DNA from 3 places in the Micromonospora sp. NPDC053740 genome. Region 1 is predicted to be linked to each of the others. Evidence: riboswitches for the same ligand, from Rfam matches in the RefSeq annotation. Region 1 holds a riboswitch; each other region holds the start of a gene.
What was found. A riboswitch is a leader RNA that binds a small molecule or an ion and turns the genes downstream of it on or off. The one in region 1 is predicted to bind cobalamin.
Positions count from the first base shown of each region.

Region 2: linked by a shared signal. The riboswitch ahead of bluB (5,6-dimethylbenzimidazole synthase) and the one ahead of AB0K35_RS24135 (ribonucleoside-diphosphate reductase subunit alpha) in region 1 are both predicted to bind cobalamin.
Region 3: linked by a shared signal. The riboswitch ahead of cobN (cobaltochelatase subunit CobN) and the one ahead of AB0K35_RS24135 (ribonucleoside-diphosphate reductase subunit alpha) in region 1 are both predicted to bind cobalamin.

Region 1 is NZ_JBFASO010000009.1:311,337-319,241, forward strand. It holds gene AB0K35_RS24115 (ATP-binding cassette domain-containing protein) at 1-712, shown strand, start outside; gene AB0K35_RS24120 (aldo/keto reductase) at 709-1,728, shown strand; gene AB0K35_RS24125 (FadR/GntR family transcriptional regulator) at 1,739-2,461, opposite strand; gene AB0K35_RS24130 (enolase C-terminal domain-like protein) at 2,469-3,866, opposite strand; cobalamin riboswitch at 4,298-4,515, shown strand; gene AB0K35_RS24135 (ribonucleoside-diphosphate reductase subunit alpha) at 4,708-7,026, shown strand; gene AB0K35_RS24140 (ribonucleotide-diphosphate reductase subunit beta) at 7,083-7,905, shown strand, end outside.
Region 2 is NZ_JBFASO010000001.1:970,443-978,347, reverse strand. It holds gene AB0K35_RS04305 (protease inhibitor I9 family protein) at 1-117, opposite strand, end outside; gene AB0K35_RS04300 (GNAT family N-acetyltransferase) at 258-1,070, opposite strand; partial or broken gene AB0K35_RS04295 (IS5/IS1182 family transposase) at 1,104-1,202, opposite strand; gene AB0K35_RS04290 (hypothetical protein) at 1,347-2,000, opposite strand; gene AB0K35_RS04285 (serine hydrolase domain-containing protein) at 2,119-3,492, opposite strand; gene AB0K35_RS04280 (class I SAM-dependent methyltransferase family protein) at 3,675-4,313, opposite strand; gene AB0K35_RS04275 (PadR family transcriptional regulator) at 4,473-4,796, shown strand; gene AB0K35_RS04270 (PspC domain-containing protein) at 4,800-5,327, shown strand; gene bluB (5,6-dimethylbenzimidazole synthase) at 5,636-6,265, opposite strand; cobalamin riboswitch at 6,294-6,494, opposite strand; gene metH (methionine synthase) at 6,759-7,905, shown strand, end outside.
Region 3 is NZ_JBFASO010000010.1:90,105-98,009, forward strand. It holds gene AB0K35_RS24885 (DUF5937 family protein) at 1-641, opposite strand, end outside; gene AB0K35_RS24890 (hypothetical protein) at 733-1,218, opposite strand; partial or broken gene AB0K35_RS24895 (4a-hydroxytetrahydrobiopterin dehydratase) at 1,373-1,480, shown strand; gene AB0K35_RS24900 (maleylpyruvate isomerase family mycothiol-dependent enzyme) at 1,596-2,372, shown strand; gene AB0K35_RS24905 (DUF4367 domain-containing protein) at 2,369-3,100, opposite strand; gene AB0K35_RS24910 (RNA polymerase sigma factor) at 3,093-3,548, opposite strand; gene AB0K35_RS24915 (hypothetical protein) at 3,804-4,139, shown strand; cobalamin riboswitch at 4,571-4,700, shown strand; gene cobN (cobaltochelatase subunit CobN) at 4,980-7,905, shown strand, end outside.

The DNA of each region.
Region 1 (7,905 bases):
GGCGTTGCGTGGCGCCGACTTCACGGTCCGCCGAGGTGAGGTCGTCGCGCTGATCGGTGACAACGGCGCCGGCAAGAGCACGCTGATCAAGACCCTGTCCGGTGTGCACCCGCCCGACGAGGGCGAGATCCGGGTGGGCGGCCGCCCGGTCCAGTTCTCCACTCCGGTCGATGCCCGACGGGCCGGGGTGGAGACGGTCTACCAGGACCTCGCCGTCGCCGACGACCTCAGCGTGGCCGCCAACCTGTATCTCGGCCGGGAGATCCTCCGCTCCGGGCCACTCGGCCGGCTCGGGTTGTTGGACAAACGCGCCATGCGCCAGGGCGCCGCCGCCGCCCTCGACGAACTCGGCGTACGGATCCCCCGGGTCACCACCCCCATCGCGATGCTCTCCGGTGGGCAGCGGCAGTGCGTGGCGGTGGCCCGCGCCATCATCTGGGCAACCAACGTGGTCATCCTCGACGAGCCCACAGCAGCCCTGGGGGTGGTCCAGACCGGGCGGGTGCTCGACGTCGTTCGGCGGGCCCGTGACGCCGGCATGTCGGTGGTGCTGGTGAGCCACAACATGCCGCAGGTGCTCGAGATCGCCGACCGGGTCGAGGTCCTGCGCCTCGGTCGGCGCGCTGCCCAACTCCGCGCCGACGAGGTCACCACCGACGATCTGGTCGCGGCGATGACCGGCAGCACCAACGTGGATCGGGACGAGCGGTGACCGCTGTCGTCCAGCGGGGTGCGCGCGACCCCGCCCGTTCGGCGGCCCGCAGCGGCGTCGGGCCGCCGCTGCGGCTGAGCCCACTGGGCTTCGGCGCCTCCCAGGGCGGCAATCTCTACCGGGCGACGTCGGAGGAGCAGTTCGCCGCCGCCGTGGACACCGCGTGGGCAGGCGGCATCCGATACTTCGACACGGCACCGCACTACGGGCTGGGCCTGTCCGAACGGCGCCTGGGCGCGGCCCTGCGCTCCCGTCCGCGCGGCGAGTACGTGGTGTCGACGAAGGTCGGCCGGCTGCTCGTGCCATCACCGGAGACGGCGCACCGGCGGGATCCGGAGGGGTTCGACGTTCCCGCCGATCATCGCCGGGTCTGGGACTTCAGCCGCGACGGCGTACGCCGTTCGCTGGAGGCGAGCCTTCGGCGCACCGGCCTGGACCGGATCGACGTGGTGTATCTGCATGATCCGGACGAGCATTGGGAGCAGGCCGCGCGCGAGGCGATCCCGGCGTTGGTGGAGCTGCGGGAGCAGGGCGTGATCGGTGCCGTCGGGGCGGGGATGAACCAGTCCGCGATGCTGGCCCGCTTCGTGGCCGAGACCGACGTGGACGTGGTGATGTGCGCCGGCCGGTACACACTGCTGGAGCAGGGCGCGCTGACCGACCTGCTCCCCGTCGCGCAGACCCGCCACGTCGGTGTGGTGGTCGCCGGTGTCTACAACTCCGGGCTGCTGGCTCGGGACGTTCCGCCGCCCGACGCCGTCTACGACTACCAGCAGGCGCCGGCGGAGGTGATCGATCAGGCCCGCCGGATAGCGCGGGTCTGCCAGATGTACGGCGTCACGCTGCCCCAGGCGGCGTTGGCGTTCGTCCGTCGTCACCCGGCCGTGGTCTCGACGGTCGTCGGCATGCGTGACGAGGCCCAGGTGACCGAGACCCTGCGTCGAACTGGTGTCGACGTCCCGGATCAGCTCTGGACGGCGTTGTACGACGAGGGGCTGCTCGACGTGCAGTCGTGAGGGTCGGCTGTCACGACCGGGCCGTCTCGACGCTGGCGTCAGCGTCGTCGGGTAACCCCTGCAACGACTCCTCCACGCCGATCAGGTGGTTCGCCATCCGGGTGCGCGCCCGCTCCGGGTCGCGCGCCACGAGGGCCTTCAGGATCGCCACGTGTTCGTGATGGGTGCGCAGGTCCGCGCCCTCCTCGTGCAGACTCCGCCAGAGCCGGCCCCGGATGGTGCGCCCGGCGAAGGCTTCGATCAGACCGACGAGCACCGGGTTCTCGGCGTGCACCGCGATGATCCGGTGGAAGGCGATGTCGATCTCCATGATCCGCTCGTGGTCCGGCGGTGACTGGCCGATCAACCGGGCTGCCTCTTCGAGCAGGTCACCCGCCTGGGCCAGGGCCTCGTCGGTGATCCTGGTCGCCGCCAGGCAGGCGGCCTCGCACTCCAGCAGCCGGCGAACGGTGTGGATGTGCCGGGGGTCGCCCTGGCCCTGGAAGTCCACGACGAAACCCATCGGGGCCAGCAGTTGTGGCGCGTCGAGGTTGGTGACGTAGGTGCCGTCGCCCTGGCGGATGTTGACGATGCCCAGGATCGACAGCGCCGACATCCCCTCGCGCAGGGACCCCCGCGAGACTCCGAGCTGCTCGGCGAGGTCCTTCTCGATGGGCAACCGGTCCCCGGGCCTGAACTGCCCTTCGAGGATCATCCGCTTGATGCCGTTGACCACTTCGTCAGTGCGAGACATGATCCCCCTAGCGGCCGGTGAGGGTGGCCTTCCCACCCGCGATCACGTACGCCGCCTCCGGAGATGACACGGTAGTCGGGTCTGTCGTCGCCCAGTAGTGGCCGTCGGGAAAGCGGTAGAGCGCTACCGACTCCTGACGCATCCGGGTGGAGTAGCCGGGCTGGCTGGGCAGAACGTATCCGCTGCCCGTGCCGGTGTCCCGGATGATGCAGGGATCGGTGAAGTGCTCGTGCAGGTGGTCGACGAACTCGGTGACCCGGTTGGTGAGGTCCCCCGAGATCGCGACGTAGTCGAGCACCGACACGTGCTGGACCATCTCGCACAGCCCGACACCGCCGGCGTGCGGGCACACCGGGACGTCGAACTTCGCGGCGAGCAGCAGCACGGCGACGATCTCGTTGATGCTGGCCAAGCGGCCGGTGTCCAGTTGGCAGAAGTCGATGGCCTCGGCCTGGAACAGCTGCTTGAACATCACCCGGTTGTGGCAGTGCTCGCCGGTGGCGACGCCGATCGGAGCGACGGCGCGGCGGACGGCCGCGTGGCCCAGGATGTCGTCGGGGCTGGTCGGCTCCTCGATCCACAGTGGTTTGAACTGGGCGAGGGCGGTGACCCAGTCGATGGCCTGACCGACGTCCCACACCTGGTTGGCGTCGATCATCAGGTTGCGATCCGGCCCGAGGATCTCCCGCGCGATCGCGCATCGCCTGATGTCGTCGTCGAGGTTGGCGCCCACCTTGAGCTTGACGTAGCCGTAGCCGGTGTCCACCGCCTCCTGGCACAGCCGGCGCAGCTTGTCGTCGCCGTAGCCGAGCCAACCCGCCGAGGTGGTGTAGGCGGGGTAGCCGGTCCGGTCGAGCTCGGCGAGGCGGGCCGCCTTCGTGCCCTCCTTGGCCCGCAGGATGGCCAGTGCCTCGTCCCGGGTCAGCGCGTCGGACAGGTAGCGCAGGTCCGCGATGTCGACGAGTTGCTCGGGGGACATGTCGACGAGCAGCCGCCACAGCGGCTTGTCGGCGACCCGGGCGACCAGGTCCCACGACGCGTTCAACACGGCCGCCAGGGACAGGTGGACGACACCCTTCTCCGGCCCGAGCCAACGCAGTTGCGAGTCGGAGGTGAGGAGGCGGTAGACGGCGCCCATGTCCGCTGCCATCGTCGCCACGTCCAGGCCCACCAGAAGCTGTGCCTGGTGGACTGCCGCCGCCGCGACGATGTCGTTGCCTCGACCGATGGTGAAGGTCAGGCCGTGCCCCGCGAGTGGCGCGCCCACGCCGTCGACGCCGTCGGTGTGCAGGACGACGTAGGCCGCCGAGTAGTCGCCGTCCTTGTTCATGGCGTCTGACCCGTCAGCGGTCAGGGAGGTGGGGAAGCGGACGTCTTCGACGGTGACGGCAGTGATCTGCGGCATGCGTTCCTCGCCCGGCTAGGCTAAAGATCAGATGATCACAGGGAGTATACGGAGCGCCGCTCCAGCCCGTCAACGATGTCGATCACCGTGGGCCCGCAGACGTATGATGTTTGCCTCGCCGGGTCGATCCGCCTCACCGTCCATCGTGCCCGTTGACGGGCGAAGGTGGCAGGGTGGCGAGCCCGTGGAGATCGGGCGTTCAGCCCACCTCAAGGCATAGGCAGTGGCATATGGGTGCGGTCTGCGGCACCGTGGCCTCGATACGCCACATCCCTGTCGAGTGTCGACACCAGCGCGCAGGGCCCCGTCTCCGGTGCCTGGCGTCGGTCGACGGGGTGTTGTCGGCCGGGGTGGTGACGGTGGTCACCGAGTCGGCCACCGACACGCCCGAGACCGACATGTGGGGTGTGACAACGGCTGCGTCCCTATATATGGTGTCGAGCGCAGCTGGTTCGGCCGCTCATCCGGGGCGGTCGAGGCAACAGGGAACCCGGTGGAAATCCGGGACTGTCCCGCAGCGGTGAGTGGGAACGACCGCCGTCATCAGCACTGGGCCATCAATCGGCCTGGGAAGCGACGGCCAGTAGGAGACCGGCGAGCCCGGTCGTGCCCGCGAGTCCGAAGACCTGCCAGCGCGCCGCGTACCCGCATCCGGGTGGCGCGGCGGTCCGAGGCCGCGTGGGACGGCTGACGCCACCTGACCCACGCCGGGCTGGCGTGGCGTCCGTCGGTGTCTGTCTCCTTGCGTCCGGGCCACCAGGTCTCGAACTCCGAGGAGCGAGTGGTGACAGTCACCGAGGTAGTCCCGGCCAGCGGCGACGCGACAGCGCGGCGGACGCCGATGCAGGTCCGCAAGCGCGACGGCGGCACCGAACCCGTGGACGTGAACAAGATCGTCCGGGCGATCGAGCGGTGGGCCGACGACCTGACCGACGTCGACCCGATGCGGGTGGCCACCCGCACCATCAGCGGGCTCTACGACGGCGCGACCACTGCCGAACTTGACCGGCTGTCCATCCAGACCGCCGCCGAGATGATCGGTGAGGAGCCGCAGTACTCGCGCCTCGCCGCGCGATTGCTGGCCGGCTACGTCGACAAGGAGGTGCGTCGACAGGGCATCACCTCGTTCAGCGCGGCGATCCGGGTCGGCCACGCCGAGGGCCTGATCGGTGACGACACCGCCGCGTTCGTCGCCGCACACGCCGCGACGCTCGACCACGCCATCGACCCGGACGGCGACCGCCGGTTCGAGTACTTCGGCCTGCGCACCGTGTACGACCGCTACCTGCTGCGCCACCCCATCAGCCGACTGGTGCTGGAGACCCCGCAGTACTGGCTGCTGCGGGTGGCCTGCGGCCTGTCCCGGACGGCGGACGAGGCTGTCGACTTCTACCGGCTGATGTCCAGCCTGGCCTACCTGCCCAGCTCACCGACCCTGTTCAACTCCGGCACCCGGCACACCCAGATGTCCTCCTGCTACCTGGTCGACTCCCCGCTCGACGAGCTGGACTCGATCTACCAGCGGTACGCCCAGGTCGCCAACCTGTCCAAGTTCGCCGGTGGCATCGGCATCGCGTACTCCCGGGTGCGCTCCCGGGGAGCGCTGATCCGGGGCACGAACGGGCAGTCCAACGGCATCGTGCCGTGGCTGCGCACGCTGGACGCGAGCGTCGCCGCTGTGAACCAGGGTGGCCGACGCAAGGGCGCGGCCTGCGTCTATCTGGAGCCGTGGCACCCGGACATCGAGGAGTTCCTGCAACTGCGGGACAACACCGGCGAGGACGCCCGACGCACCCACAACCTCAACCTGGCCAACTGGATCCCGGACGAGTTCATGCGGCGGGTCGAGGCCGACGAGCCGTGGTCGCTGTTCGACCCGCACGAGGTGCCCGAGCTGCCCGACCTGTGGGGCGAGCGGTTCGACGCCGCGTACCGCCAGGCCGAGGCGCAGGGTCTCTACGTGCGGCAGGTCCCGGCACGGGAGCTGTACGGGAAGATGATGCGGACCCTCGCCCAGACCGGCAACGGCTGGATGACCTTCAAGGACGCCGCCAACCGGCTCTGCAACCAGACCGCCGAGCCGGGCAACGTGGTGCACCTGTCGAACCTCTGCACCGAGATCGTCGAGGTGTCCAGTGACACCGAGACCGCCGTGTGCAACCTCGGCTCGGTGAACCTAGCCGCCCACCTCACCGCCGGCGGCATCGACTGGGAGCGGCTGCGCGCCACGGTACGGACCGCGGTGACCTTCCTCGACCGGGTCATCGACATCAACTACTACCCGACCGCGCAGGCGGCGGCGAGCAACCCCCGCTGGCGGCCGGTCGGACTCGGGCTGATGGGCCTACAAGACGTCTTCTTCGCGCTGCGGCTGCCGTTCGACTCGCCGGCCGCCCGGGAGCTGTCCACCCTGATCAGCGAGGAGCTGTACCTGACCGCGCTGGAGACCTCGGCCGACCTGGCGCGCGACTTCGGCGCGCATCCGGCGTACCCGCAGACCCGGGCCGCGCGGGGCCAGCTCCAGCCCGACCTGTGGGGTGTCGAGGGTACGCAGACCGCGCGGTGGGACGCGCTGCGCGAGCGGGTCGAGGCGTACGGGCTGCGCAACTCGCTGCTGGTGGCGGTCGCGCCGACGGCCACCATCGCCTCGATCGCCGGGTGTTACGAGTGCATCGAGCCGCAGGTGTCCAACCTGTTCAAGCGCGAGACCTTGTCGGGGGAGTTCCTCCAGGTCAACACCGCTCTGGTACGCGAGCTGAAGGCCCGCGGTCTGTGGACCGAGCGGATCCGTTCGGCGATCAAGCGGGCGGAGGGGTCCGTGCAGGAGATCGCCGAGCTGCCGGCCGCCGTACGGGAGCTGTTCCGCACCGCGTGGGAGCTGCCGCAGCGGGCGCTCATCGACCTGGCCGCCGCCCGCGCCCCGTTCATCGACCAGTCCCAGTCGCTGAACCTGTTCCTGGCCGCGCCGACCATCGGCAAGCTCTCCTCGATGTACCTGTACGCCTGGAAGGCCGGGCTGAAGACCACCTACTACCTGCGCTCGCGTCCCGCGACGCGGATCCAGCAGGCCACCGTCAGCGCTGTCGCGCCAGTCGTCGTCGACGCGGAGGCGCTGGCCTGCTCGCTGGAGAACCCCGAGTCGTGCGAGGCCTGCCAGTGACCCCCGCCGAAGCCGCCACCACCGACGCCAGCATCACCGACACGAGGACCACGCACATGCTGCTCGACCCCGGGATGGACCTGACTCTCCGCCCGATGCGCTACCCGCACTTCTTCGACAGGTTCCGCGACGCGATCCGCAACACCTGGACGGTCGAGGAGGTCGACCTGCACGCCGACCTCGCCGACCTGGACAAGCTGTCGCCGGCCGAACGGCACCTGGTCAGCCGCCTGGTGGCGTTCTTCGCCACCGGTGACACGATCGTCGCCAACAACCTGGTGCTCAACCTCTACCAGCACGTCAACAGCCCGGAGGGTCGCCTCTACCTGTCCCGCCAGCTGTTCGAGGAGGCCGTGCACGTCCAGTTCTATCTCAACCTGCTCGACACGTACGTGCCCGACGAGACCGAGCGCTTCGAGGCCTTCGCGGCCATCGAGAACATCCCCTCGATCCGTCGCAAGGCCGAGTTCTGCTTCCGGTGGATCAACTCCCTCAACGACCTGCGCGAGCTGCGCTCCCGCGAGGACCGGCGCACGTTCCTGCTCAACCTGATCTGCTTCGCCGCCTGCATTGAGGGGTTGTTCTTCTACGGCGCGTTCGCGTACGTCTACTTCCTGCGTTCCCGCGGCCTGCTGCACGGCCTCGCCTCGGGCACCAACTGGGTGTTCCGCGACGAGTCCATGCACATGGCGTTCGCGTTCGACGTCGTCGACACCGTTCGCGTCGAGGAGCCGGACCTGTTCGACGACGACCTCGCCGACCAGGTTCGCCGGATGCTCACCGAGGCGGTCGAGTGTGAGGTGCAGTTCGCCGAGGACCTGTTGGGCCATGGTGTGCCCGGTCTGACGTTGGCCGACATGCGGGAGTACCTCCAGCACG
Region 2 (7,905 bases), on a different contig from region 1:
GACGAAGTCCGGTGTCATCGTCACGAAATGGGCCGGGTACGACCGAACCTCGCCATCTTCCTGCTCGATCTCCACGATGTACGGCAGATACACCGTCGGATCCGGCCACTCCGTCATCAGTGCCTCCCCTGTGAACCCCGTTGCGACCGGTTGGCGGTGGTGGTCACCGACCGCTCCGCTTCACCAGGAAGCCCATCACGGCGGATTTCGAGCGAATTTTTCAGCGGTCTGCCGCACGGACTTACCCGATAACGTGATCATGCCACGCAGGCGCTCTCATGCCGCGGATCGCGCGACTCGCGCCGCGTTCGGCGCGGTCGTTCAGGTAGGCGCCGAAGTGGCGTTTGGGCTGAGACTCGGATCCGGATGCTCAGCTGGGCGCCAAGCTGACGGAAGCCCAGGGCTAGCGCTACTTGGCGCGATGGGTACGGTCGAGCCCGCCACTGCGGCAGCAGACGGTTTGCCAAAGCGTCTGCGACTGCTGCGGAGGCAACGGCAGGCGCCAGCCCGCGTCCACGATGATTCGGCTCAGTGAGTACGCACAGGTGGGCGACAAGCCCCGGCCAGCGTCGGTAGCCAGCTGCGGCGACAACGCGATTCCCGCGGCGCACCACGAACGCGTCGGAGGTGATGTCGGCCAACCCGCATTCGTCGGCGTCGTCCGTTGCGACAGAGGCCAGAAGCCCGGCGAGATCGGCATGTTCGCCAGGGACCACATCCACGGAATCGAGTCCGGCCGGCTGGAAGTCGCACTCATCGAGATAGGCCAGGCTCGCCGGACCCAGCACCTCGGCGATCGGCAGGACGGCACGCAGCCGGTCAGCGTCGGTCAAAACCCCGACGGGTAACTCGTGCAGCACCGTACGCACGATCCCAGCCCACCTACCCGTCGGCACGGTGACGACGACGGCGTCGCCCAACCCGACGATCCCGACCCAGCCCGGTGGACAGAGCCGGGACCTGGCCGAGACGGCTACCTCAACGCCACCGCCAACGGGGAAGTCCATCGAAACGCCAGCCATCTTGAGCCAAACCCTCCGAGCCCGAGCAAGCAACGGATCATGCGTCATGGACGCATCCTCACGCCTGGTCCATTGCTCACACCACCGAGTTCGCAGCCGTCCGGGTCGGCAACCTCTTCTGAGGCCGGCGAGGTGGTTCAGGGTTCGGGTGGACAGCGGAATCGCGGCAGGGTGAGACAGCGCAGCGAGGCTCCCGGTTGGGGCATCGGATCTTGCTCGACTGCTTTCCTACCGGGAGCCTCGCCCCATGTCCACATCAGGCCGTCAGACCGACCGTACCTGCACGTTCTGCGACCAACCTATCTGTCCCGGCCGGAGCCGGCCTCAGTCACCGGAGATCCAGAGATATCCGCGCGCCCGGGTCGCCTCCTCGATGAGCGCCCCCAGCGCCTGCACGTCGACCCGGAGCTCGGGGTTGCGGCTCGCGATCTCGTCCAGCTCCGCGGTCAGCTGCGGCAGCTGGATCAGGTTGATCATGGTGTCGCCGTAGGAATCGATCCTCGACACCAGGTGGTGCCGCTCCCGGTCGCTCGCCGCCACCAGGCGTTGCAGCGAGGAGCCTGCTTCCACGCCGGCATAGCGTTGCTCGTGCACCTGGTTCTCGATATACACATCGAGCCCCACCGCCGCGCCCCCTTCACGAAATGGCCGGCCAGGGCATTGCACACCCCGGCCGGCCAACCTTAAGGTCGTCAGTCCTTGCAGGGAATCGGGTACCTCGTTCGCACGCCGCCCCACCTGTCCTGAACCAACCATGTAACAACTCGTGATCTGTGCGCCACTGTCCTTCGACGTCCGGCCGACCGGCTTGTCGGCCTTCGCGTCACACTCGTAGTCGCCGTCCTTGTTCGGTCCGTTGCACGGGCACTTGTTGGCCTCGTCGACGAGATCGCCGAGATCCACCGTGTCGTCGAAGACGCCCTTTGCTGTCTTCGATCTTCGACCGTGACCTCCACTGTCACGATGAAAATGGCTCACTGACCAGCCCCTCCAGGTTGGTGAGCTCTTCGGCGAGTCCGAGGGTGTCAGCCAAGGTGCTCCCGGGCATCGGCCGGGCGATGTCCGCTAACTAGCCGCGATCCGATCGTTCGTGAGGTCAGCCGGTCCGCCAACCGGCCGGGTCGGTACCGCCGGGCACTGGCGCCGCGGGGTCGTAGGGCTGCCGGGTGAAGATGAAAGTGCCAAGATCGAGGTGGCTGACGGCGCCAGTCGCGTCGTGTTGCACCCGCAGCCGTTCGCCGGCGAAGTAGCCGTTGATCCCCTCCCAGCCGCCGTCGTCGGTGGGGCGCAGCCGGGTGCCGCGCCCGCCGGACAGCGGGGCCAACTCCACGAAGCCATCAGCCTGCGGGCGCAGCACATAGGGGGCCGGCCCCCAGTACCACGGGCCGGCGAGATCCAGTAGCTGTGGATCAACTGAGGGCAGCGGTCGCCACGGCGCAGGGATCCGCGGCTCCCGCTCGGCGACCGTCTGCAGCAGATCAGCGGCGAGAGCACCGGCGGACAGGCCGGCGGTCACGTTACCCATGACGACCGCGCCCAGAGCGTCATCGGGGTCGACCCACACGGTCGCGACAAAGCCCGGCATCGAGCCGGTGTGCCCGGCCAACAGCCGGCCGTCGCGGCGCAGCAGCTGCATGCCAAGCCCATAGCTCCTGTCCCAGTCCGTCGCCTCCGGCGGGCTCGCCGGGGTGCGCATCTGCGCGACGGTGTCCGGATGCAACACCCGGTCGTCGCCGTCGATGAGGAACGCAGAGAACCTCGCCAGGTCCGTCGCGGTCGACCACAGCTGCCCGGCAGGCGCCATCAGACCGGTGTCCACGGCCGGCTCCGCCAGAAGCACATCGGCCCAGGGGTGCACCGCCCAGCCCGTGGCGTGTGGCGCGACGGGCAGCAGGGTCGTGCGGGTCATCGCGAGCGGCTCCAGCACCTCGCGCCGCAGCACCTCGCCCCAGGCCTGCCCCCGAACTCGCTGCACCAGCGCGCCGAGCAGCGCATAGCCGGGGTTGGAATAGTGGTGGCGCTGTCCGGCGGGATGCACCTGCGGATCGCTGCCCAGCACGTCGGCCAAGTCGGGCCGTAGCGTGCCCGGGGTTCGCTCCCACCACGGGCCGGGCGCCTCAGCGATCAGCCCAGCGGTGTGCGCCAGCAGCGCACCGACCGTGGCCTGGCCCGCCGCCGTGCCCGGCAGGTGCTCGGCCAGTGGATCGGTGAGCGCGAGTCGCCCCTCGTCGCGCAGGCGCAGCACCAGCACCGCCAGGAAAGTCTTGGTGATCGAGCCGATCCGGTATTGGAGGTTGCCATCCGGCACCCTGCCGTCCACAGTTCCCCACCCGTCCACCCACACAGGACGGCCATCACGCACCACGGCAGCGACGACCGAAGGCGCCCGGCCCGCTACCTGACCAGTGGCCAGCCGGTGAACCAGCGCGCGCCGGGTTTCGGGTAGCAGCGGCGTCGGGATCGGTGACATGCGGGCAAACCTACCGGTGGCCCGCACGGCCCGTACCGATCCGACGCGTCCGGATCTGCCGCTGATGAGCGTGGCGTCCGTGACGGCGGACAGTGAGGCCGTGCCCGTGGGAACAGGTCGGGCACGCCGGGCAGGGCACTGTGATCACCTCGCGGCGACATATAGCCATCGCGATCGGCCACTCACGCGGTGAAGGTGAAGATTCTGCCGGTGGGTCGCGCCTGCTGAGGTTGTCCGTGGAACCGATGAGCGCCGACAGAGAACAGCACGTCAGGTGGTGCGTGGAATGCCTCCTCGGCGAAGCCGGCGTCGGTGAACCAGCCGCGTATCGCCGGGGTGAGGTCGGGACTGCGGCGCGTCCTGGTCCAGATCACGGTTGCGTCGGCTGCGCACAGCCGCGGCAAGGCGTTGATCGTTGCTCGCACGTCGCCGTCGCTGATATTGCCCAGCACCCCGGCGAGAACGACCAAATCGGCAGGGGCGGCCCTGCGGTACGCGGCGAAGTCGCCAGCATCGGCTTGGGTGGCGGTGATCCCGTTGAGACCAGCGGCGGCGATGCCCATCCGGGCGGCGGCCACGTTGCGAGGGTCGTACTCGATCAGCTCTGCGCATACCCGGTCGGCGTCCGACCGCGACGCAAGGGCGCCGATGAGGTCATGCCCTTGTCCCGCGCACACGCTGACGATCCGGAGCGAGGAGTCCGGCCGGTGGTCAAGCCATTCGCTGATGTGCTGCTGAACGAGCCGAAGCCTCCGCGACAACGGCGATGTGTCGTCGTCGTAGGGCAGGTGCCAGTCGTGCCAGTCGATAGCGGCAGTCACCGAAGCCATGCTGCCACGACCGGCGGAGGCGGTAGGGCGGCGTCGGCTCCTGCCGAAGAGCCCCTGCCGATCCCGGCCAGAACTCACCCGCACAGCGCGGACCGGAGCCCGCAGGTGCTCCATCTTGCAACAGGTACCTTGCTCTGGCAAGGTAGCATCATGCAGACCGATCCAAAGCTCGTAGCCTTGCGGCGCGGCCTGCTCGAACCACTCGTACTGGCTGCGGTCGAGTCCCAGCAGCGGTACGCGGCGGAAATCCTCGCCGCGCTGCAGGAGGCAGGCTTCCCCGCGCAGGAAGGCACGCTGTACCCGCTGCTGAGCAAACTCCGGCGAGACGGGCTTGTGCACCACGAGTGGCGTGAGTCGCCGTCAGGACCGCCCCGGAAGTACTTCTCCTTGACGGATGCCGGCAGAGGCCAGCTTGCCGCGTTCCGCGAGTACTGGAACGAGCTGACCCACGTCATTGACTCGATTGGACGATGACCCATGACTGAGCCGATATCCATTCGCCTCACCGGGCATGTCGCGGCCTTCCCGGCCACCAGCGAAGCACGCGACGCCCTGCGGCGGTACCTCGACGATGCGCGGAGCGCGCTGCGCTCCGACCCAGACGCTGACGAGATCGTCCGAGATCTCGAGTGCGCGATCGGCGACCGGTTGAGCGCTTTCACAGGCTTGGGCGACGCTTCGGTGACCGGTGCCCAGATGACAGTGATCCTGGCTGAGCTCGGGCCGGTGAGCCCCGCACGCCCCTCGCCGCCTTCACCCGAGGGGAGGTCGCGTGGCCGGTTCTGGCGCCGGATCGATGAAGGCAAATGGTTTGGCGGCCTCTGCCTCGGGATCGCGGCGTACGGCGGGTTCCGCGTCGACTGGGTACGAACCGTCGTGCTGCTGTTGACCGTGCTCACCGGTGGACTACTGGCAGTGCCGTACCTGGTCCTGCTGCTCGTCCTGCCCGCCGTCCCGACGGTCGCCGACTATGAGCGTCAACGTGACGCACCGCGATACGCCTGAACCGAGCGAACGGAAAAGAGGGAGTCCGAAGCGCGCTGTTGTCGCTCAGCAATCCACCGTGCCACAGCCCGACCAGGCCCCCGCCGGATCCCACCACCTTCCGAACATGCGCGATCAACTGAGCTCTTCTGCCGCCGCTGACAAGGCGCGGCGATCGGGGGCGTGCTCCCCGATCGACCGCTGCCGGTGCCGCGTGGCGAGATGGTGCCGTGCCCCGGGTTATGGCTCACGGGTTGACTGGTGGCGTGGGTCCGCCTCGAACATGCACGCCGGTTGCCTGGCGCGGGAGCGCCGCCACAACCACTCGGTCACTCCGTCGTCCAACGATCGTGGTGGATCACCGATGACACCGGGCTTCGCTGGCGCCAGCCGTGCCGCTCCAGGTCCGGCGTCTGCTCCAGATGGGTGACCGGGCCGAGGCAGAGCCACGCCACCGGGCGGACGGTGGCCGGGATGCCGAGCAGGTCGCGTAGGAACGGCTCCCGGTAGAACGAGACCCAGCCGACCCCGAGTTGCTCGGCGGTTGCGGCCAGCCACAGGTTCTGGATCGCCAGACAGACCGAGTAGAGGCCGGCGTCGGCGATCGCGTGACGGCCGAGCACGGCCGGCCCGCCCCGCTCGGGGTCGTACGTGACGACGACTGACATCGTCGACTCCCGTACGCCATCGATCTTGATCCGGTTGAAGCGTTCCGCCGCCGCACCCTCGAGAGTGGCCGCGAAGGTGTCCCGTTCCCGCTCCACGTGCCGGTGGAACTCCTGCCGCAGCTCGGGATCGCGGACCAGGATGAAGTCCCAGGGCTGGGAGAGGCCGACGCTCGGCGCGGCGTGCGCCGCCGTGAGGACCCGGTTCAACGTCTCGTCGGGGATCGGCGCCCCGGTGAACTGGGCACGTACGTCCCGGCGGCGGTGGATGGTCTCGTAGAGGCCGGTGTCCAAGGCAGGCTCCCGCTGCGCTCGTGCCCCTGAGGGGGCGATGACGCGAGGCCGGTCTTCGGACTCCCGGATCTACGCTGGTCACCCGCCTTCCCAACCCCGCAGGGTCAGTGGCTGCGTCTGGTACGCGTGGGTGGCAGCTCCCCGGTCACCGCGGCGGGCCCGTGCCGGACTCACACCGGCTTCCCGATTCTCCCCACTCGCGCAGGGCACCTCGCAACGTTTGTGCCACCGCACACGATAACGGTCCCGACGAACATGGGAGGCCCCGGCGCCGCATCGCCAGTGATGGGCGTGGGCTCGTCACGATCGGGCATGGCGCGTGACCGTGGCGGCCAGACGCCGACGCCGTACGGGGACCTCCAGGCGGACGGGTCGGGTAGCATCTGCCTGTCGGGTCGAGAGGCGCTGCGACGGGCGGAGCCCGCCACGCTCGGCCCCCATCTCTTCGACAAGGGCGCCTCCGAGCTTCGGAGGCGACCGCTTGAGCGCGTTATTGAGCCAGAAAGACACCGCATCGTCGCTGCGGCAGCTGATGTCCCAGCGCGTTCTGGTGTTGGACGGCGCCTGGGGAACGATGTTGCAGGGCGCGCAGCTCACCGCCGCGGACTATCGGGGCGACCTGATTGTCGACCATCCGCAGGACGTCAGCGGTGATCCCGACCTGCTCAACCTCACCCGACCGGACGTCATTCTGGACGTACACCGGCGGTATCTGGCCGCCGGCGCCGACATCACCACCACCAATACGTTCACGGCGACGAGCATCGGCCAGGCCGACTACGGGCTCCAGTCACTGGTTCGTGAGATGAACGTTCAGGGCGCGCGGCTGGCCCGGCAGGCGGCGGACGAGTTCGGTGGCCGGTTCGTGGCCGGCTCGGTCGGGCCGCTGAACGTGACGCTGTCGCTGTCGCCGCGGGTGGAGGACCCGGCGTATCGTGCCGTCGACTTCGACGCAGTGCGCGCGGCGTACGCGGAGCAGATCTCGGCCCTGGCCGAGGGCGGTGTCGACCTGCTTCTGATCGAGACGATCTTCGACACGTTGAACGCGAAAGCCGCAATCGCCGCGGCCCGTGAGGTCGCGCCGCAGCTGCCGCTGTGGATCTCCGTGACCATCGTCGACCTGAGCGGCCGGACCCTGTCGGGGCAGACCGTGGAGGCTTTCTGGCGCTCGATAGAGCGGGCCGATCCGCTGGTCGTCGGCGTGAACTGCTCGCTGGGCGCGGCCGAGATGCGCCCGCACGTCGAGGAGCTTTCCAAGATCGCCGGCACCTACGTGGCGTGTCACCCCAACGCCGGTCTGCCGAACGCTTTTGGCGGCTACGACCAGACGCCGGAGGAGACCGCCGGCCTGCTCGGCGAGTTTGCCGCGTCCGGCTTGCTCAACATCGCCGGCGGTTGCTGCGGCACCTCACCGGAGCACATCGCCCGGATCGTCGCCGCCGTGGCCGGCACACCGCCACGGACGGTCGCCGCCCTGCCGCAGACCACCCGGTTCAGTGGGTTGGAACCGTTCGCGATCGGACCCGACACCGGGTTCGTGATGATCGGTGAGCGCACCAACGTCACCGGCTCGGCCAAGTTCCGCCGGCTCGTCGAGTCGGACAACTATCAGGGCGCGGTCGACGTGGCCCTGGAGCAGG
Region 3 (7,905 bases), on a different contig from region 1:
CGGCCGTCCTCACCGATGGCCACCGCGGGCGACAGACCAGACAATGCGGCGCGGAGGCCGCCGCGCGCACCCATGCGTGCTCGCGCCCGCACCTCACCATCCAGCGCGGGCTCGATCCGGTGCCACTCAGCCGCGAAGAAGGCCGACCAGCAGCCCTCCAGAATGTCGACCACTGCGGCCTGCGCGGCGGCGGGCTTGTCCAGGAGCAGTCGCACCGCCCGCGTCGCCCCCGCTCCCCGCGCCCGCGACAGCGCCACCAATTCGGCACCCACGCGCTGGTCGGCCACGTCGGCGGACCGACCGCCCACCCGCAGCAGCGGCCGAAGCATCGCGGCGGCAAACTGCGCGGCAGACATCCTCCGGAGTGCCGTCACCGCCTGGACCCAGTCGAGGGCGGGCGGCAGCGTCGGATCCGCGAACACTGTCGCGCGGACCGCTCGTACCGCGAACGACCAGGCGCTCAACTCTGCGGCCAGGTCGTCTGGCAACTCCCCGAGCACTCGCTCCGCCCACTCCGCCCGCTCCGGGTGATGCTCGGTGCCGACCAGCACATGCCACGCCCAGGCCAACTCCACAATCGGGGACACCGCGAACGTCACCGCCGCGGCCCGATCGGCGGGAAGTGGAAAGGTGATCGGCACGACCACACCCTAGGCGGCGGCGGTGGTAGTGGGGACGGGCCAGGACGTCGCGTTCCCGCATCGTTCGAGGTGGTGGCGGATAACGGGTAGCTCAGGGGGCGTAGACCAGGTCCATCGTGTCGGTGTGCCCGGACCAGCGCAGGTCGAGCCGCCAGCAACCGGCCTCCGGCAGGTCGATGATCGACGGCCCTGGCCCGCCGGCGACCTCCCGGATCACCCGTGTGTCGGTGCCGTCCAGCCTCGCGGTGATCACCAGGGTTGCCGGTGCGGTCGAATCGGGCGAGGTCGTGGCGGCGCGAGCCACCCAGAGGATCTTGTTGTTCGACCCGTCCGTCCGGACCTGCCGCAGCGGATGGGCGAACAGCACCGCCACGATGTCACCCTTCGCGCCGAAGACGTGCGGAACCCGCGCGTCCCCGCTGAACCCGGCGTCCGCCCAGTCCGGCAGCGACCCCGTCTCGACCCGCGCCGCGCAGGCGGTCGCGGTGCTCGCCGTGGTGGCCGCACCCGCCGTCGGCGCCGCTCCGCCGGCCGTGGTCGTACACCCCGCCAGCAGGACCACCGAGGATGCCAGCATCAACCTGCCCCAGGAAACCATCTCGCCCCTTCCGGTACGCGTCGAGCACTCGTCGCACCTATCCGACACCGCCCGGGCCCGCCGGGTTCCTGGTGCTCTGACCGGGAGCGTGCGTAAGTCATCACGGGCGCCTGTGAGGATGCCCAGGTGGACCGGTGGACGACTCGTATCCGCGTCCCACGCTCCCGCCTTCTGGGTTCTCGCCGACGTCGAGGGCAACGAGGCCTGTGTGACGACCTGGCAGGGCCGAGACGACTCGTAGACCGGCCTGACCGGCCAGGAAACACCGCTGCCACCTCGGGCCGGCGCCGACTGTCGACGCGTTTGTCCGACTAATTCGCTATCCGGTGGCCGGTGCGCAGTGCTACACAACCGAGGTGCAGCACATTTTGGATTTCCCCGAGGTCCTGCGGCTGATCGAAGACCGCTCGGCCGCGTTCCGGGCCGCGATCGCGTCCGCCCCCGACCTTGACGTCCAGGTCCCGACCTGTCCGGACTGGACGCTGCGCGAACTCGCGCAGCACCTCGGCGACGGCCGCCGCCGCCAGGCCGCCATCGTCGCGGCGGGCCCGGGCGCTGAGCCCCCGGCGAGGACGGACCCGAAGGGCGCCCCGACTGCGCCCCGCGACCGCGAAGCCCTGGACGCCTGGCTCGCCGAGTCGACCGGGCTCATGCTCGACGCGATGCGCGCGGCCGGCCCGGACCGCGGCTGCTGGACCTGGTGGGGCCGCTCGCAGGCCCCGGAGACCAGCGGAGCCGTGGCCCGCCACCAGATCCAGGAGTTGGCCGTCCACACCTACGACGCCCAGCTCACTCAGGGGGTCGCACAGCCGCTGCCGACGGACGTCGCGGTCGAGGGAGTCGACGAGTTCCTGACGACGGTCGCGGCGACGACCGTCGCCTGGCCGTTCAAGCCGGCGACCATCGACCTGCACACGACCGAGGGCCGCTCCTGGCGCCTGACCCTCAACGCCGACGGCGTCCGCTGCGACGACCTCGCCGCCGACGCGCAGCCAGGCGACATGGCGATGCGAGGCGCAGCGAGCGACATGGTCCTCTACTTCTACGAGCGAGTCCCACTCGACGACCTGGAGACGACCGGCGACATCCAGCCGATGGAGCAGCTCGCAGACTGGGACCCGAACGCGTACTAGCCCAATGAGCGCGCGATCTCGATCGCCTCGGCCTTGGTGAGGGTGCCCTCAAGCCGGTAGCTGACGTCGTTGTCCTGCCAGATCAGGGTCGAGCCGGCAAGCCGGGCGGTCTCCCGGCGGATTCCGCCCGCCCGGTCCACGTAGGACAGGATGTGCGGGCCGTCGACCCAGACGGCGAAGTCGCCGTTGACCTGGACCCAGTTCGCGCCCGGCGGGATGACCTCCTTGTGGAAGGCCAGGTCGAGGCGACCGTCGAACGCGTCGACGCGTAGCGCGCCCCCGTCGTAGAGCAGCGTCGCCACCCGGTACCGCCCCGTGGCGTCCGGGTCGGCTATCAGCACCTGCTCGGGCGTGCCCAGCATCGCCGGCAGGCGGATCGGAAACCGCACCGACCGTTGGGCCTCGTCCAGGGCGACGGCCCGCTGCCCGGGCAACGGCGAGGCGGTGCCGCCGGGAGGCGTCGGGGTGGGTGAGGTGGCGATGCTGACCCCGGCGAAGCGCAGCAGCCCCGTGACGACGTCGGCGATCGCGGCCCGCGTCGGCGGCAACAGCGCCACCAGCAGGGCGACGAGCGCGACCGCGGCGAGCGACCGCCACCGTCGCCGCCGGGGCGCGGGCGCGGGCGCGGGCGTGCCGAGTCGTACGCGGACGCGGGCGCTCACGTCGGGCGGATCGGGGGTGTCCAGCCAGGCGGACAGGTCGCGCAGTTCCCGTTCGAGGTCACCCATGCCGGACCTCCTCACGGTCGAGCAGGCCGCGAAGCTTCGCCAGCGCCCGGGACGTGCGCGACTTCACAGTGCCCCGGGGCCAGCCCAGAGCCGACACCGTCTCCTCCTCGGTGAGATCGAGGAAGAAGCGGCAGACGATCACCTCGCGGTCCCGTACCGGCAGTTGTCGCAGTGCCTGCACGAGCGACGCCCGGCGCTCACCGGCGAGGACCGCGCCGACCGCGTCGTCCTCGGCGACCTCGGACGTCGGGTCCGCTGCCGCCGCCCGCAGCACGAGCCCGTCGCGCCGACCACGGGAGCGGTGCAGGTTGCGGGTCTCGTTCGTGACGATCGCGAGCAACCACGACCGGAAGGACGCGTCACCCCGGTAACGGGACAGCTTCCGGTACGCCTTCACAAACGCCTCCTGGATGACGTCCTCGGAGTCCGAGCCCGCGCCGAGCAGCACCGCCGTCCGGTACGCGGACGCGGTGTGCCGGGCGACCAGGAGGTTGTACGCCTCCAGGTCACCCGCCCGAGCGCGGGTGACGAGCGCCTCGTCGTCCAGGGGAGCCTCCGTTTCGGATCACACTCATGACACCGCCCACCCGCCGTGGGTTCCACCCGGATATCCCGACGCAGGTCAGCTCTCTCCCATCCGGCGTGCAGCGTATTGCCAGGAACCGGTGCTGCACTGGAGGGACGTCGAGGAGAGGGGCCGGGCATGAGCTGGTTCAACCGCCGGTCACGGGGCGCCGAGGTGACCCCGACGAAGCTGGATCGGGAGGCGACCCGCGACGACCTCGCGGCGCTGGAGGCGTTCGTCGCCACCCGGCGCGGGGTGGAGTTCTACCTGGAACCGGAGACGACCGCGACGGACACCACGGTGATGGCGATCGCCCACGACGGCGAGTGGATCCGCCGTCGTACCGGAACGCCCCGCGCGGCTGGGACCATCGCCCGCAAGCACGCGGTGCCGCTGTACGAGGCGGCGCGCACCGGCTACCCGGAACGGATGCGGACCTGGAGCCGGGCCCACCCGGAACGCCACGCCCGCTGAGGCCAGGTCAGCGCGGCTGGGCCGGCGCGGGTGCGCGCGAAGCGGTGGCGCGGGCCTGCACCCGCCGGAATTCGGGTGAGGTGACAGGGCCTGATGCCCTCCCCGGGATTGATCGCGGACACTGGTGGGGCGTTCGCCGATCCCAGGTGATGGTGTCGGCCGACGCCGCGCTGCCGGATGATCGGCGCAGGCCAGAGTTCGTTCGGACGTCCTTTGCTCTGCTTACCTATGCGCACCAGGAACGGAGCGTCACTGGTGCCTATAGGTAAGCAGAGCAAAGGACGTCGGGCATTGAGCGGGGGCATTGCGGCATGCCGATTCGCGCTCGCACCAATCGCTGAAGCCCGATGGGTTCCGTCCGTCTGGTAGGGCGGGACCGGCGTTGACCGGCGGCGCGAGGGTGTGGCAGCATTCGCGGCCTGACGGCAGTGAAGGAAGTCGGTGCGATTCCGACGCGGTCCCGCCACTGTCACCGGGGAGCGATCCCCCCTCGTGAGTCACGGCCGTGCGTCTGCGGTTGGAAGGCCGGGGGAGAGCGTCGATCCGGAAGCCAGGATACTTCGGCCGTCGGGACGTACCCCAGGGCGTGGACACCCGAGGAGGACCCGATGACGCATAGCGTCTTATTCATCGACGATCATCGTCGTATTGCGCTCCAGGCAGCGCGCTCCAGGGACATCGGCCACCGGCACCGCTGAGCTGATCGCCCGCCGCTGACCGGCCCCGACGCACGCGTCGGTGCGCCGTTCGCCCGGGCCGTCGTACCGGCTGACGCCGAACCCACCCGCATCGCCCGGTCGCCCCCCTGAGGGCCCAGGGCGTCACTTTCCGGAGCCTGCCGTGCGCATCCTGCTGCTGTCCACCGCCGACACCGACCTGCTGGCCGCCCGCGCCAGCGGTGCCGACTACCGGCTGGCCAACCCCGCCAGAGTCGCCGCCGACGAGGTGCCCGCCCTGCTCGACGGGGTCGCCCTCGTCGTCGTACGGCTGCTCGGCGGTCGGCAGGCGTGGCCGGACGGCCTCGCCGCGGTGCTCGCCACCGGCGTGCCGACGGTCGTGCTCGGCGGTGAGGCGCTGCCCGACGCGGAGCTGATGGCCATCTCCACAGTGCCGTCCGGGGTCGTCACCCAGTCGCTGGCGTACCTGGTGGAGGGCGGTCCGGACAACCTCGGGCAGTTGGCCCGGTTCCTCTCCGACACGGTGCTGCTCACCGGCGAGGGGTTCGCCGCACCAGCGCCCACCCCGGCGTACGGCGTGCACGGCGACCACCCCACCGACCCGGACCGGCCCACAGTGGGGATCGTCTTCTACCGGGCACACGCCCTGGCCGGCAACACCGGTTTCGTCGACGTGCTCGCCGACGCGGTCCACCAGGCCGGCGGCAACCCGCTGCCGATCTTCTGCGGCTCGCTGCGCGGACTGACCGCGGGCGCCGGCCCACTCGGGCTCTTCGCCCGCTGTGACGCGCTGCTGGTCACGGTGCTCGCGGCCGGCGGTGCGGTCGCCGCGGATGCCTCCGGTGGCGGCGACGAGGACGCCTGGGACGTCGGCGCCCTGGCGGCCCTGGACGTGCCGGTCATCCAGGCGCTCTGCCTCACCAGCACCCGCGCGCAGTGGGCCGACAGCGACGCCGGCCTGTCCCCGCTGGACGCCGCCATGCAGGTCGCCATCCCCGAGTTCGACGGTCGGATCGTCACAGTGCCGTTCTCGTTCAAGCAGATCGACGCCGACGGGCTCTCGGTATACGCCGCCGACCCCGAGCGGGCCGCCCGGGTCGCCGGGATCGCGGTGCGCCACGCCCGGCTGCGGTACGTGCCGCACGCCGACAAGCGGGTCGCCGTGGTGCTCAGCTCGTACCCCACCAAGCACTCCCGGGTCGGCAACGCTGTCGGGCTGGACACCCCGGCCTCGGCGGTCCGGCTGTTCGCCGCGCTGGCCGAGGCCGGCTACGACCTGGGTGACGCGCCGCCGCCCGACGACGGCGACGCGCTGATCCACGCCCTGATCGCCGCCGGTGGTCACGACGTGGAGTGGCTCACCCCGGAGCAGTTGGCCGCCGCCGAGGCCCGGATACCGGGGACGACGTACCGGCGTTGGTTCGACGAGGTACCGGCCGAGCTGCGCGAGCGGATGCGGGAGCACTGGGGTGAGCCGCCGGGCGAGCTGTACACCGAGGGCGGCGACATCGTGCTCGCCGGGCTGCGCTTCGGCAACGTGGTGCTGTTGATCCAGCCGCCTCGGGGCTTCGGGGAGAACCCGATCGCCATCTACCACGACCCGGACCTGCCGCCCAGCCACCACTACCTGGCCGCGTACCGCTGGTTGACCGCGCCGGTAGCGGACGGCGGCTTCGGCGCGGACGCCGTGGTGCACCTGGGCAAGCACGGCACCCTGGAATGGCTGCCCGGCAAGGGCCTCGGCCTGGCCGCGGACTGCGCCCCCGACGCGGTCCTCGGTGACCTGCCGCTGGTGTACCCGTTCATCGTCAACGACCCCGGCGAGGGCACCCAGGCCAAGCGGCGGGCACACGCCGTGGTCGTCGACCACCTGGTCCCGCCGATGGCCCGCGCCGAGACCTACGGCGACCTCGCCAAACTGGAACAACTGCTCGACGAGTACGCGACAGTGCAGGCCCTCGACCCGGCGAAGGTGCCCACCGTGCGGGCCCAGATCTGGGACCTGGTACGCGCCGCCGAGCTGCACCACGACCTGCACGCCGAGGCGATGCCCGACGCCGACGACTTCGACGACTTCGTGCTCCACCTCGACGGGTACCTGTGCGAGGTCAAGGACGTGCAGATCCGCGACGGGCTGCACATCCTCGCCGACGCGCCCACCGGCGAACCACGGGTCAACCTGGTCCTGGCGGTGCTGCGCGCCCCACAGATCTGGGGTGGCGCCCGGGCCCTGCCCGGCCTGCGACAGGCCCTCGCCGTCGCGTACTCCCTCGACGAGCAGGAGCTGCTCGCGTCGCCGGGACAGCGACTGGCGCTGCCTGCGGCGCTGACCGACGTGGTGGACGGGCCGGCCGGCACCGCCGCCGACGCGATCGACCTCATCGAGGTGCTGGCCCGGCGGCTGGTCATCGGCATGGAGACCCTGGACTGGGCAGTGGACACTGTTGACGCGGTGGTGACCGAGGTGACCGGTCAGTCGATCCCGGACGTCGCCGCGGTGCTGCACTTCGCCGCCACCGAGCTGGTGCCCCGACTGGGTCGGACCACCGACGAGCTGACCAACACCCTCGGCGCGCTGGACGGCAGGTTCGTGCCGCCCGGCCCGTCCGGTTCACCCACCCGGGGCCTGGTGAACGTGCTGCCCACCGGCCGCAACTTCTACTCCGTCGACCCGAAGGCCATCCCCAGCCGCAACGCCTGGGACGTCGGGGTGGCCCTCGCCGACTCGCTGCTGGCCCGGCACCTGGCTGACACCGGGGCGTACCCCCGCTCGGTGGGGTTGACAGTGTGGGGTACCAGCGCGATGCGGACCCAGGGCGACGACATCGCCGAGGTCCTCGCGTTGCTGGGCTGCCGGCCGGTCTGGGACGACAGGTCCCGGCGGGTGACCGGCATCGAGGTGGTGCCGACCGCCGAGCTGGGCCGCCCGCGCGTCGACGTCACTGTGCGCATCTCCGGGTTCTTCCGCGACGCGTTCCCACACGTGGTGGCGCTGCTCGACGACGCCGTCCGGCGGGTCGCCGCCCTCAACGAGCCGGACGAGGAGAACTACCTGCGGGCGCACGTCGCCGCAGACCTCGCCGAACACG